2 regions of the Cellulomonas sp. NPDC057328 genome follow, and region 2 is predicted to be linked to the other one. Evidence: riboswitches for the same ligand, from Rfam matches in the RefSeq annotation. Region 2 holds a riboswitch; the other holds the start of a gene.
The links. A riboswitch is a leader RNA that binds a small molecule or an ion and turns the genes downstream of it on or off. The one in region 2 is predicted to bind S-adenosylmethionine.
Positions count from the first base shown of each region.

Region 1: linked by a shared signal. The riboswitch ahead of ACFUMH_RS02540 (methylenetetrahydrofolate reductase) and the one ahead of ACFUMH_RS01005 (hypothetical protein) in region 2 are both predicted to bind S-adenosylmethionine.

Region 1 is NZ_JBHUZW010000007.1:14,786-20,616, forward strand. Features, by position in the region: gene metE (5-methyltetrahydropteroyltriglutamate--homocysteine S-methyltransferase) at 1-950, opposite strand, end outside; gene ACFUMH_RS02540 (methylenetetrahydrofolate reductase) at 947-2,041, opposite strand; SAM riboswitch class I at 2,133-2,240, opposite strand; gene ACFUMH_RS02545 (hypothetical protein) at 2,402-2,623, opposite strand; gene ACFUMH_RS02550 (DNA-3-methyladenine glycosylase I) at 2,755-3,372, opposite strand; gene ACFUMH_RS02555 (TetR/AcrR family transcriptional regulator) at 3,479-4,408, opposite strand; gene ACFUMH_RS02560 (ATP-binding cassette domain-containing protein) at 4,479-5,471, shown strand; gene ACFUMH_RS02565 (ABC transporter permease) at 5,468-5,831, shown strand, end outside.
Region 2 is NZ_JBHUZW010000002.1:77,422-83,252, reverse strand. Features, by position in the region: gene ACFUMH_RS01020 (glycosyl hydrolase family 28-related protein) at 1-188, opposite strand, end outside; gene ACFUMH_RS01015 (deoxyribonuclease IV) at 364-1,125, shown strand; gene ACFUMH_RS01010 (hemerythrin domain-containing protein) at 1,170-1,652, shown strand; gene ACFUMH_RS01005 (hypothetical protein) at 1,744-2,547, opposite strand; SAM riboswitch class IV at 2,567-2,677, opposite strand; gene ACFUMH_RS01000 (DUF6318 family protein) at 2,783-3,382, shown strand; gene ACFUMH_RS00995 (hypothetical protein) at 3,849-4,265, shown strand; gene ACFUMH_RS00990 (UvrD-helicase domain-containing protein) at 4,480-5,831, opposite strand, start outside.

The sequences.
Region 1 (5,831 bases), on a different contig from region 2:
CCGTCGACGACGCCGCCGACGACGACCTTCGTCGACAGGCCGGGGGCGACGACGGTCGGCGCCTCGCCGCGCACGAGGTCGAGCACGACGCCGTCCACGTCGGTCGCCGCGAGCACCGGCAGCGCCGGGCCGAGGTCGCCGTAGGGCGCGGCCACCAGGATCGCGGGGCGCTCGGGGCGCGCGAGCTCGGTCGCGAGGGCGCGGTAGGCACGGGTGGTCGCCTCGTACAGCGTCTCGGCGGGCACGCCGATCGAGTCCGACACGAGCGCGGGCTCGTCGAGCTGGACCCACGTCGCGCCGGCGGCCGCGAGCTCGGTGAGCAGGCGCGCGTACACGGGCAGCAGGTCGTCGAGGCGGTCCAGCGGGTGGAAGCCGGCGGGCGCGTCCTCGGTCGGCTTGGCCAGCGCGAGGAACGTGACCGGGCCGACGACGACCGGGCGCGTGAGCACGCCGTCCGCGAGGCCCTCGGCGAACTCGGTCACCGGGCGGTCGCTCGCGTAGCGGAACGTGGTGCCCGGGCCGATCTCCGGGACGAGGTAGTGGTAGTTCGTGTCGAACCACTTCGTCATCTCGAGCGGCAGGTCGTCGCCGCGGCCGCGCGCGACCGTGGAGTAGCCGGCCAGGTCGAGACGGCCGTCCGCGTCCTGCAGGTCGGCGAAGCGCTCCGGCACGGCGCCGACGAGCGCGGCGGCGTCGAGCACGTGGTCGTAGAACGAGAACGCGCTCGGGATCGCCGGGGCGTCGGTCGCGAGGCCGAGCTCGGCGAGGCGCGTGCGGGTGCGGCGGCGCAGGTCGGCGGCGACGGCCTCGACCTCGTCGGCGGACGTGCGCCCGGCCCAGAACGCCTCGAGCGCCTTCTTGAGCTCGCGGCGCGGTCCGATGCGGGGGTAGCCGAGGACGGAGCCGGCGGGGAACGCCGGGGCGGCGGTCGTGGGGACGGTGTCGCTCATGACGGGATACCTCGGGGTGTCGTGGTGGGCACGGCGGCGGGGTCGCCGACGGGCTCGGTGGACGTCGTGGGTGCGGCGGTCGCCGCGGTGGCGGGTGCGGTGCGGCCCCCGCGCAGGTCGGCGCCCTCGAGCAGGTCGAGCGCCGCCTCGTGCCGGTTGAACGTGTAGACGTGCACGCCGGGCGCGCCGCCGTCGAGCACGCCGTTGACGAGGTCGACGCTCGCGCGGATGCCGCGCCGGTGGCGCTCGACGGGGTCGTCGACGGAGCCGAGCAGGTCGAGCAGCGACGGCGGCACGGGCACGCCCGTGAGCTCCTGCACCCGCAGCAGTCGCGCCGGGTCGGTCGTCGGGATGATGCCGGGCACGATCGGGATGCTGACGCCGGCGCGGCGCGCCTCGGCGACCAGGCCGAGGTACGCCTCCGCGTCGAAGAAGACCTGCGTGATCGCGAAGTCCGCGCCCGCCTGCTGCTTGGCGAGCAGCGCCTGCACGTCCTGCTCGCGCGTGCCGCCGGTCGCGTGGTTGCCGCGCGGGAACGCCGCGACCGCGACGGACAGCGGACGCACCCGGGCGCGGACCGCCTGGGCCGGGCTGCCGGCGCAGCGCCGGCGCTCGATCTCGCGCAGCAGCTCGACCAGCCCGGCGGCCGTGTCGACGCCGTCCGGGTGCGGCTGCCAGTCCGCCTGCCCGGCCGGCGGGTCGCCGCGCAGCGCCAGGAACGAGCGCACGCCCTCGTCGAGGAACTCCTCGACGATCGCCTCGACCTCCGCGCGCGAGGTCCCGACGCAGGTCAGGTGCGCGATCGGGTTGAGGCTCGTCTCGCGCAGCAGCCGCGTGACGAGCGCACGCGTGGTCTGCCGGGTGCGTCCCGACGCGCCGTAGGTGACCGACACGAAGTCCGGCTCCGCCGACTCGAGCTCGCGCACCGTGCCCCACAGGCGCGGCGCGGCGTCGAGGTCGCGCGGCGGGAACAGCTCGAACGACACCGTCGGGCGGTCCAGCGCGGCGGCCGGTGCGCTGTGCCGGCGCGCGGGGCGCGTCGGCACCTCGACCGTCGCGGCGGGCGCACGGGTGTCGGTCACGGCGGTCATCGCCCGGTCCCGGCGCGGCGTCCGGGACGGGGCAGGCCGCCGCCCGCGGGCGGCGCGACGCCGTCCGAGGGGTCGGCGACGTGGGTGAGCACGCTCATCGTCACTCCATCGTTCCTGGCGGAAGCACCCACACCCTCGACGAGGAGGGGGGTTGCTGCGGCGTCGCTGAGCCAGGTCTCTCGGCCGCTCTGGATGGTCGAGGTGAGCGTAGCGAGCGTGCCCGGATGGCGGACAGAGGCGCCCGGTCAGTGAGACGAGCGGTCCCGTGCAGCGATCAGGACGCGCACCGGCGAGGGCCGGGCGGCGATCCGGGCCGTGCAGCGGTCACGACCGGGCGTGCCGCCGGGACGGTACGGCGCCTCAGCGCTCGCGGCGGTGCAGCGACTGCGACGGCTGCTGCTCGCGGGACCGGCGCTGGCGCGGCACGCCGAACCACGCGCTCGGAGACCCCGCCGGCACGGACAGCAGGCCGTCCTGGACCGCGGCGAGGACGCTCGGGTCGGGGGCGGCGGAGGACTCCCAGGCGTCCTGGGCGGCACGCACGGCGTCGTGCCGTCCGTCGCCGTCGCGCTGCTCCACCATGCGCGGCACCTTAGTGCGCTCCCGGGTCCTGGACAGGTGTCCGGACCGCGTGTCACCCCAGCGGAGCATCCGGGACCCCGGACGCCGTCCGTTCCGTCCGGCGCTGACCGGTTCGCCCGCACGGTCGTGCGTCAGCGTCGTGACACGACCGGGCACGTGGCGAGGTGGTCGTCGACGACGCCGCACGCCTGCATCGCCGCGTACGCCGTGGTGGGGCCGACGAACCGGAAGCCGAGACCCCGCAGCTCCCGCGCCAGGGCCGCCGACTCCGCGGTGCGGCCCGGCACGTCGACCCACGTCGCCGGGCGTTCGCGCGGCGCTTCCGGGGCGTGCGACCAGAGGACCTCGTCGACGGTGCGGCCGGCCTCGTGCAGCGCGAGCAGCGCGCGGGCGTTCGCGACCGTCGCCTCGATCTTGGCGCGGTTGCGCACGATCGCGGCGTCCGCGAGCAGGCGCGCGACGTCGTCCTCGCCGAACCGCGCGACCACCTCCGGGTCGAACCCCGCGAACGCGGTCCGGAACGCGGGCCGCTTGCGCAGGATCGTGATCCACGCGAGGCCGGACTGGAACGCCTCGAGCGCGAGGCGCTCGAAGAGCGCGTGCTCGTCGTGCACCGGCACGCCCCACTCGTCGTCGTGGTACGCGGCGTAGAGCGGGTCGCCGTCGCCGAAGCAGCGGCCGGCGACGAGGGGGAGGGCGTCGCCTGCCGGCGGCAGGACGGGGTCGGGGGGCGCGGGCGTCTCGGTCATGCGGCGAGTGTGCTCGCCACCGGCGACATCGCGGCGCCTGCCGGCCGGGCGGTGTGGGCCTGCCGTCCTTGCGCCCGGGCTGGGGTCGGGTCGACGACGGTCCGGGTCACTGCTCCGCGCGCTGCCGGACCAGCTCCGCGATCCCGTCGAGGATCACGCGCGTGCCGAAGTCGAGCCCCGTCCCCTCGGCCCCGGGTGGCGCGGCGGCCGGGTCGAGCGCGCCGCCCGCCACCGCGCGCGCGAGCGCGGGGTGCGCGACCGGGTCGACGAAACGCGCGATGACCGCGTCGGGGTCGGCGCCGTCGCCCTCGCCGGCCGTCCGCTCGCGTGCCGCGTAGGCCTCGATCAGGCGTGCCCAGTCGAGCTGGTGGGCCGACAGCACGCCCACCACGTGGAGCTTCTCCGCCTCGGAGAGCCGCGTGTCCTCCAGGCACGCCAGCATCGCGTCCATCCACGCGAGCCGGTTCGGCCCGACCGCGAACAGCGTGCTCGTCGTCCGTGCGAGCCACGGGTGCGCGGCGAGGACGGGGCGCTGGAGCTCGAGCAGCAGCTCGGTGCGCGCGCGCCAGCCGCCGACCTCCGGGCCGACGTGCGGCGGCTGCCCGGCGGCGCGGTCGGCCATGAGCATGAGGACCTGGTCCTTGCTCGTCACGTACCGGTAGAGCGACATCGTCGTGAAGCCCAGCGACTCCGCCACGCGCGCCATGGAGACCGCGTCGAGGCCCTCCGCGTCGGCGAGCGCGATGCCGGCGTCGGCGATCTGCGCGAGCGACAGGCCCGGGCGCGGGCCACGGCGCGCGGGGGCGGGGGTGCGCCAGAGCACTGCGACGTCCGGCGGGACGTCGCTGAGGTCGGGCGCGGTGGCGCGGTCCGGGGAGTGCGCCGCACGACGTGCCGCGAGGGCCTCCGCCCGCGCCGCCTGCTCGGCGTCGCGCCGCGCGCGGGCCGCCTCGCGCGCGGCGTCGGCGGCCGCGGGCGCGTCGTCGCGGCGCTGCTCGTCCGCCGTCGTCGACGGGGACGGGAGGTGGTCGTCCATTGACGCCCGATCCTACAAGTGTGTATGACATACACACACAGTTTGCGACGTACACAGAAGGAGGTGCCCGATGGACGAGCCCGTCATCGAGGTCCGCGGCCTGCGCAAGGCCTACGGCGGCCGGACCGTGCTCGACGGCGTCGACCTGACCGCCCGGCGGGGCCAGGTCCTCGCCCTGCTGGGGCCCAACGGCGCGGGGAAGACGACGGCGGTGCGGATCCTGTCGACGCTCGTCGCGCCGGACGGCGGCACGGCGCGCGTCGCCGGGTTCGACGTGCGCCGCGAGCCGGCCCGCGTCCGCGCCGCCCTGAGCCTCACCGGCCAGTACGCCGCCGTCGACGAGCTGCTCACGGGTGAGGAGAACCTGCGGCTCGCGGCCCGCCTGGCGCACCTCCCGCGGCAGCAGGCACGCCCGCGCGTCGACGAGATGCTCGCGCTCTTCGACCTCACCGACGCGGCGCGGCGCACGGTGCGGACCTACTCCGGTGGCATGCGGCGTCGGCTCGACCTGGCCGTCAGCCTGCTGAGCCGACCCCAGGTCCTCGTCCTGGACGAGCCCACCACAGGACTGGACCCCCGCAGCCGCGCGGCGCTCTGGGACGTGGTCCGATCCGTCGTCACGGCGGGCGGGACGGTCCTGCTCACGACGCAGTACCTGGAGGAGGCCGATGCGCTGGCGCACCGGGTGGCGGTCGTCGACCGCGGCGTCGTCGTCGCGGAGGGCACCGCCGCGCAGCTCAAGGCCGCCGTCGGACCGGCGCACGTCGAGCTCGCGCTCGCGGACGGCACCACCGAGCGGCTGGCCACCGACGGCACGGTCGCCGACGTGCGACGGGTCCTCGGTGACGTGGAGCACCGCGGCCTCGCGGTCGAGCACTGGCAGGTGCGCACGCCCACGCTCGACGACGCCTTCCTCGCCCTGACCGGGCACGACGCCGGCCTCCTGCGGCCGGCCGGCGACCGCTCACCCGCGCTCGCCGCGTCCGGCGCGGCGCCGTCCACCCCGCACGCGGCCTCGGCCACGCCCGCCGCGTCCCGCCCGTCCCACCAGGAGTCCCGATGACCGTCCTCGACCTCACCCCGCGCCCCGTCCCGCCGCCGCCGGGCGTGCGCGACGCCGTGCGCGACACGCTCGCGCTGGTCGGCCGGAGCCTGCGCCGCTCCACGCGCCAGCTCGACACGCTGCTGCTCGCGGTGCTGCTGCCGGTCGTGCTGCTGCTGATGTTCGTCTACGTCTTCGGCGGCGCGATCAGCACCGGCATGGCGTACGTCGACTTCGTCGTGCCGGCGATCGTGCTGCTCACCGCCGGGTACGGCGCCGCGACGACCGCCGTGGACGTCGCGAGCGACATGACGAACGGCATCGTCGACCGCTTCCGCAGCATGCCGGTGCCGGCCGGGGCGGTCCTCACCGGGCATGTCG
Region 2 (5,831 bases):
ATCGACGGGTCGAAGACGACGACGTTCGGGCCGAGGTCGGGGGCGGTCGGCGCGGCGGGGCCGCGGGGCGGGCCGGCGGTGGCCGCGGGGGCGAGGGTGGTGGCGGCGGCCGTGAGGGCCGCGACCGCGAGCAGGGTGGCGCGACGACGTCGTCGTGACCTCGTCGCGGGCGTGCGGGGGTGGTCCATGCGTGTGCCTCTCCGTCGAGTTCCGGCATCGGACGCTTCGGAGCAAACCACACTTACCGACGTGTAAGTAAGGGTCTCGCGCGGCGACGATCGCGCCGCGTCGCGATAACACGTCCGGTGGGTGATGTCAGCGGGACGGGCTAGCGTGGCGCGGACTCGAGGGAAGGGGACCGACGTGGTGCTGATCGGCGCGCACGTGCGTGGCGACGACCCGGTGGCGGCCGCGACGGAGGTCGACGCGCAGGCCGTGCAGATCTTCCTGGCCGACCCGCAGGGCTGGAAGAAGCCCGTGCGGCGGCCGGACGCCGACGCGCTCATCGACTCGGGCCTCGGGATCTACGCGCACGCGCCGTACCTGGTCAACGTCGCGTCGACGAACAACCGGATCCGCATCCCGAGCCGCAACATGATCGCCCAGCACGCCGCCGCGGCCGCCGACCTGGGCGCCCGCGGGCTGATCGTGCACGGCGGCCACGTCGGCGAGGGCGACGACATCGCCGTCGGCATCGACAACTGGCGCAAGACGTTCGCGCGCGCCGAGTACCCCCTGCGCGTGCTCGTCGAGAACACCGCCGGCGGCGAGAACGCCTGCGCGCGCACCCTCGACCGCTGGGCGATGCTGTGGGACGCGATCGGCGAGTACGAGGTCGGCGTCTGCCTCGACACCTGCCACGCGTGGGCCGCCGGCGAGGACCTCGAGACGATCGTCGAGCGCCTCACCGCGATCACCGGCCGCATCGACCTCGTGCACGCCAACAGCTCCCGCGACGAGCACGGGTCGAGCCGCGACCGGCACGCCAACTTCGCCACCGGGACGATCCCCGCGGAGCTCATCGCGCACGTCGTGCGGGAGGCCGGGTGCGACGTGGTCGTCGAGACGCCGGGGGAGCGGCAGGCCGAGGACGTGGCGTTCCTCAAGGCGGCGCTCGCGGGCTGAGGGGCTTCCGGGGCCCGCTGCCGAGGGCCTAGCGTCGGGGGCACATGCCTACCGACCCTTCCGCACGCATCGTCGCGTGGGACCGTCAGCTCCGCGACGTCCACGCCCGCCTCCGTGACAGCCTGCAGATCGCGCGCGACGCGATCGACGACGCGGCCGCCGAGCCGACGTCCCCCCGGCTCGCCGCCGACCTCCGCCTCTTCTGCACCGGCTTCTGCGCGGCCCTCGACGGGCACCACCGCGGCGAGGACGCGGTGATGTTCCCCGAGCTCGTCGCGCGCGACCCGTCGCTCGCCGAGGTCGTGTCGCAGCTGACGCGGGACCACAGCGTCCTGTCGCAGCTGCTCGGCTCGCTGCAGCGCGCCGTGGACGCGGGGGCGGGCGGCGACGACCTGCACCGTCACCTCGACGGCATCGAGGCGATCATGGAGACGCACTTCCGGTACGAGGAGAAGCGCCTGCTGGAGCCGCTGTCACGGCTGGGGACGGACCAGTCGCCGCGGGAGGTGCTCGGGCCGTTGGGATGAGGCGGGGCCTCGGGGGGTGTGCAGCGTTCGTCGCGCCTGGCGTGACGAACGCTGCACGGTGTGCCGCGTGACGGACGCTGCACGGGTCCCGTCAGAGCGGCGGGAGGACGACCTCGTAGCCCGCGCGCTGCAGCGCCTCGACGTGGTCGGTGCCGCCCTCGTACGAGCCGGGCAGGTCGCCCGCGCGCATCCGCGCGTCCGGGTCGGCCCCGAAGATCTGCGTCCAGCCGCCGCCCTCGCCGTGCTGCGCGAGCACGACGACGTGCTCGACCGGGCCGCCGCGCGTCCGCATCGGCGGGTCGAGCCGGTACAGCGACGCGGTGTGCGGCCGCACCGCCACGAGCGTCGGGTCGAGCGGCAGCGTCCGCTCGAGGAACGCGTACCGGGCACCCGTCGGCCGGACCACGCCCTCCACGCACGGCGTCGCGGCGCCGTCCGTGGCGACGCTCCGGTACCGCGCGCCCACGCGCACGACGCCGCCGTCGTGCAGGCGGACCGTCGGGTCGGCGCTGCGCGCGTGCTCCTCGAACGGCGCCGTGTCGTGCACCCACCAGTGCGCCGGGGCGCCGTCGTGGCGGGTTGCGAGGACGACGCCGGCGCGACCGGTGAGGGAGGTGGGGCTCGTGCTGCCGGTGCTGCCGGTGCTGCCGGCGTCGTCGGCGTCGGCGGTGCTCGTGGTGCTGTCGGTGGTGATCACGCTGCTGTCGGTGCTGTCGGCGCGGTTCGGACCGTCGCCGGCGGCGTCGCGCTCGACGCCCGTGACGCGGTACGTCTCACCCGCCGCCGAGACCGCGACGCGCACACGCGATGACGCCGGCACGTGCCCCCGCTCCTCGGCGACGCAGCCGAGACGTGGCGTGCCCAGCGGTGCGTCGATGTCGAACGGTGCAGCCATGTGTCCTCCTGGGAGGCTCGAGCGTCTTCCCGCACCGGGCGGCGCGGGCGGATCTTCCTCCGGGGGCACCGTGCGCTCCGCGCGGTTGCCAGTCGGCCGGCCGGAGGGCTTGAGGCCGAGCTTCGTGATCGGTGGCGACTGTAGCGGGACGCACCGACACCGCTCCGACGCGCCCTCCATCCACAGGGTGGGCGCCGTTGGCGTCGACAAAGGCGGGAACCGGTACTTTCCGGGCATGCGATGGCGTGGGCGGGGGGCGGCGGTGGCCGCGACGGTGCTCGTGGGGCTCATGACGGCGGGGTGCACGGGGGACGCGACGCCGACGGGGCCGACGGGCACGCACTCGCCGTCGGCATCGGCGGACGCACCGAGCGCCACCCCAACCGCGAGCCCGGCGCCGGACGTGAGCGTCCCGCCGGCGCGGCCGGACGCGATGGCGACACCGAGCGCGGACGGCGCGGCAGCGGCGGCGTCGTACTTCCTGCAGCTCTACCCGTACGCGTACGCCAGTGGTGATCTGAGCGAGTGGGACTCGATGTCCGACCCCGCCTGCGGCTTCTGCACGAATGTCCGCTCGAACGTCACGCGGTTGCAGGAGACGGGGCACCGCGACGACGAGTCGACGGTGACCGTCGTGAGCCAGAGCGCCGCAGAGATCGTTGCAGGAGAGTCGTACTCAGCTCTCGTCGTCGTCGACCAGACGCCCAGTCGTGAGCTCGCGCCGGACGGAACGGTCGTATCGTCGGACGAGGGCGGTCGCTTCGAGATGACGTTCGCGCTCTCCTGGAAGGACGGCTGGCGGGTCGCTGAGGTGGATGTCGCTCGTGTCTCGTAGAACGCTTGCCGCCACAGCGTGGGTCTGCGCAGTGGCTGCCCTCATGTGGTCGGCGCCCGCCGCCTACGGCGCAGAGCTCGAGTCCAACGCGTCGATCGACTCGAGTCGGACCGCCGCAATCGTCAACGTCCGTGAAGGCGAACGCGCTCGACGTCTGCACGAGGTGGCGACCGGGCCTGAGGCCGAGCTGCGTCAGTACCGGCGCGAGCTGATGTGCCGGGACGCGGCAGGGCAGTGGGTGATGCTCGCGGACATCGCCTGCCCCAGCGGGGAGGATGTCGCTGGTCAACGCGACTGCGGTACGGACACCGTTCTGCTTCCGCTTTGGATGCGACAGCGAGCGTCTGCAGCAGACCCGTTCGGTCCTTGGGTGCTGGTCGATCAGGGGGGCTGTGGTGCAGACGCCCTGCCGACGCTCTCCGCAGACGACTTCCGACGCCTGCCCATCCCCGCCCCGGTGCTCAACGTGCAACCTGCCGCTGACTGGGTGCTGGTCAACAAGGAGACGATCGTCTACACCGATCCAACCCCGGTGACGCTGACGACCGACCTGCTCGGCTACCAGGTGACCGTCGAGGCGACGCCGATCCGGTTCACGTACGACTTCGGCGACGGCGGCCGTCCGCTGGTCACCACCGACCCCGGCGCCCCGTACCCGGCGTTCGAGACGTTCCACGTCTACCGCGCCCTCGGCACCCGCACGATCACGTTGACCACCGAGTGGTCCGGGCGCTACCAGGTCGCCGGCTCACCGGTCTGGCGGGACGTCGACGGCACCGCCCAGACCACCGCCACCAGCACCCCGTTCGAGGTCGTCGAGCGCACCAGCAAGCTCGTCGCCGAGCTCTGCACCGCCGTCCCCACCCCCGACGACTGCCGCTGACCCGCCGGATCGCGCCCCGGCGTGAAGCGTTGTGGTCACCCCGCGTCCACAACTCTTCACGCCCGGCGAAGTGAGCACGGGCCCGCACGCCGTGACGCCGGCTCGTGCCCGGGCCTGCAGCGTCGTGGTCACCCGGTGTTCGTGATCCTCCACGCGCAGTCGCTGCCCGCGGCGCGCCCGCCAGGCCGACGCCAGAGTCAGGCTGATGCCACCGTCAGACCGACGCCACCCACAGGCCGTCGCGGGCGCGGGTCATGGCGACGTACATCTCCCGGAGGCGGTACTCGCGCCGCTCGCGCTCCACCTCGTCGAGCTGCTCGGGCTTCTGCGTGAACCACGACGCCCGCACGTCGACGACCAGCACGTGCTTGAACTCCAGGCCCTTCGCGCGCTTGATCGTGCCGACCTTGACCGCGTCGACGGGCACGCCGTCGTAGCGCTCGAGGTTCACGACGGGGATGCCGGCGGCCTTCAGCGCCTCGGTGGCCTCGTCGACGCCGCGGCGCGACAGGGACAGCACGCCGACGTCGCCGTACCCGGTGCCGACCTGCCGCACGGCCTCCTGGACGCGCGCGACCATGCGGCGGGACCGGTCGGCGGGGTTCGAGCACCGGACGTAGACGGGCTTCGGGCCGCGACGGGGCACCTGCGTCGGGCGGTCGCCGCGGGCGGTGACGCCCTCGATGTCGGCGAACTCGTCGTCGGCGACCAGCATCGACGCGAACTGCAGGATCTCCGCCGTGTTGCGGTAGTTGACGTCGAGGACGGTGCCGCGGCCGGCCACGGACACGCCCGCCTCGGCGAGCGTGAAGCCGCCGGGGTAGATCGTCTGCTGGCCGTCGCCGACGAGCGTGAGCCCGTCGGGCGCGTCGCCGACGAGGGCGTGCAGCATGCGGATCATCACGCACGAGAGGTCCTGCGCCTCGTCGACGACGACGGCGGTGTACGGCTCGGCGGGCGGCTGCCGGCGCAGCTCGGCCTCGGCGAGCGCGATCTGGTCGGCGAAGTCGTGCACCCCCCGCACGCGCAGCTCGGCGTCGTACGCCTGGTACAGGTCCCACACGACGCGTCGCTGCTGCGGCCCGAGCCGGTGCCGGCGGCCGAGCCGCGGCAGGTCCGCGTACTGCTCCCACCGGGTCAGGCCGCGGCCCTTGATGACGTGGATGACCTCGTCGTGCCAGTAGTCCTGCTCGTGGCGGTCGGTGTCGATGATGCTGCCGCCCGCGACGCGTCCCCAGGCCGTCGTCCAGGCCGAGGCGATCTGCTTGCCGTCGATCCGGCACGGCACGCCGCGCTCGTCGAGGATCCGCTTGGCGGTCTCGTGCACGCCCGCGAACTCGACGCGGTCGACGACGTCCGGCGCGAGCCGCGTCAGCGACTGGCGCAGCACGTCCGGCAGCGTGCGGATGTAGGTCGTGACGAGCACCCGGCCGGCGCGCGTGCGCGCCAGGTACGCGGCGCGGTGCAGCCCGACGACCGTCTTGCCGGTGCCCGCGGCGCCGCGGATGCGCGACGGGCCGTTGAACGAACGCCGCACGATGCGCGCCTGCGCGGGGTGCAGGAACG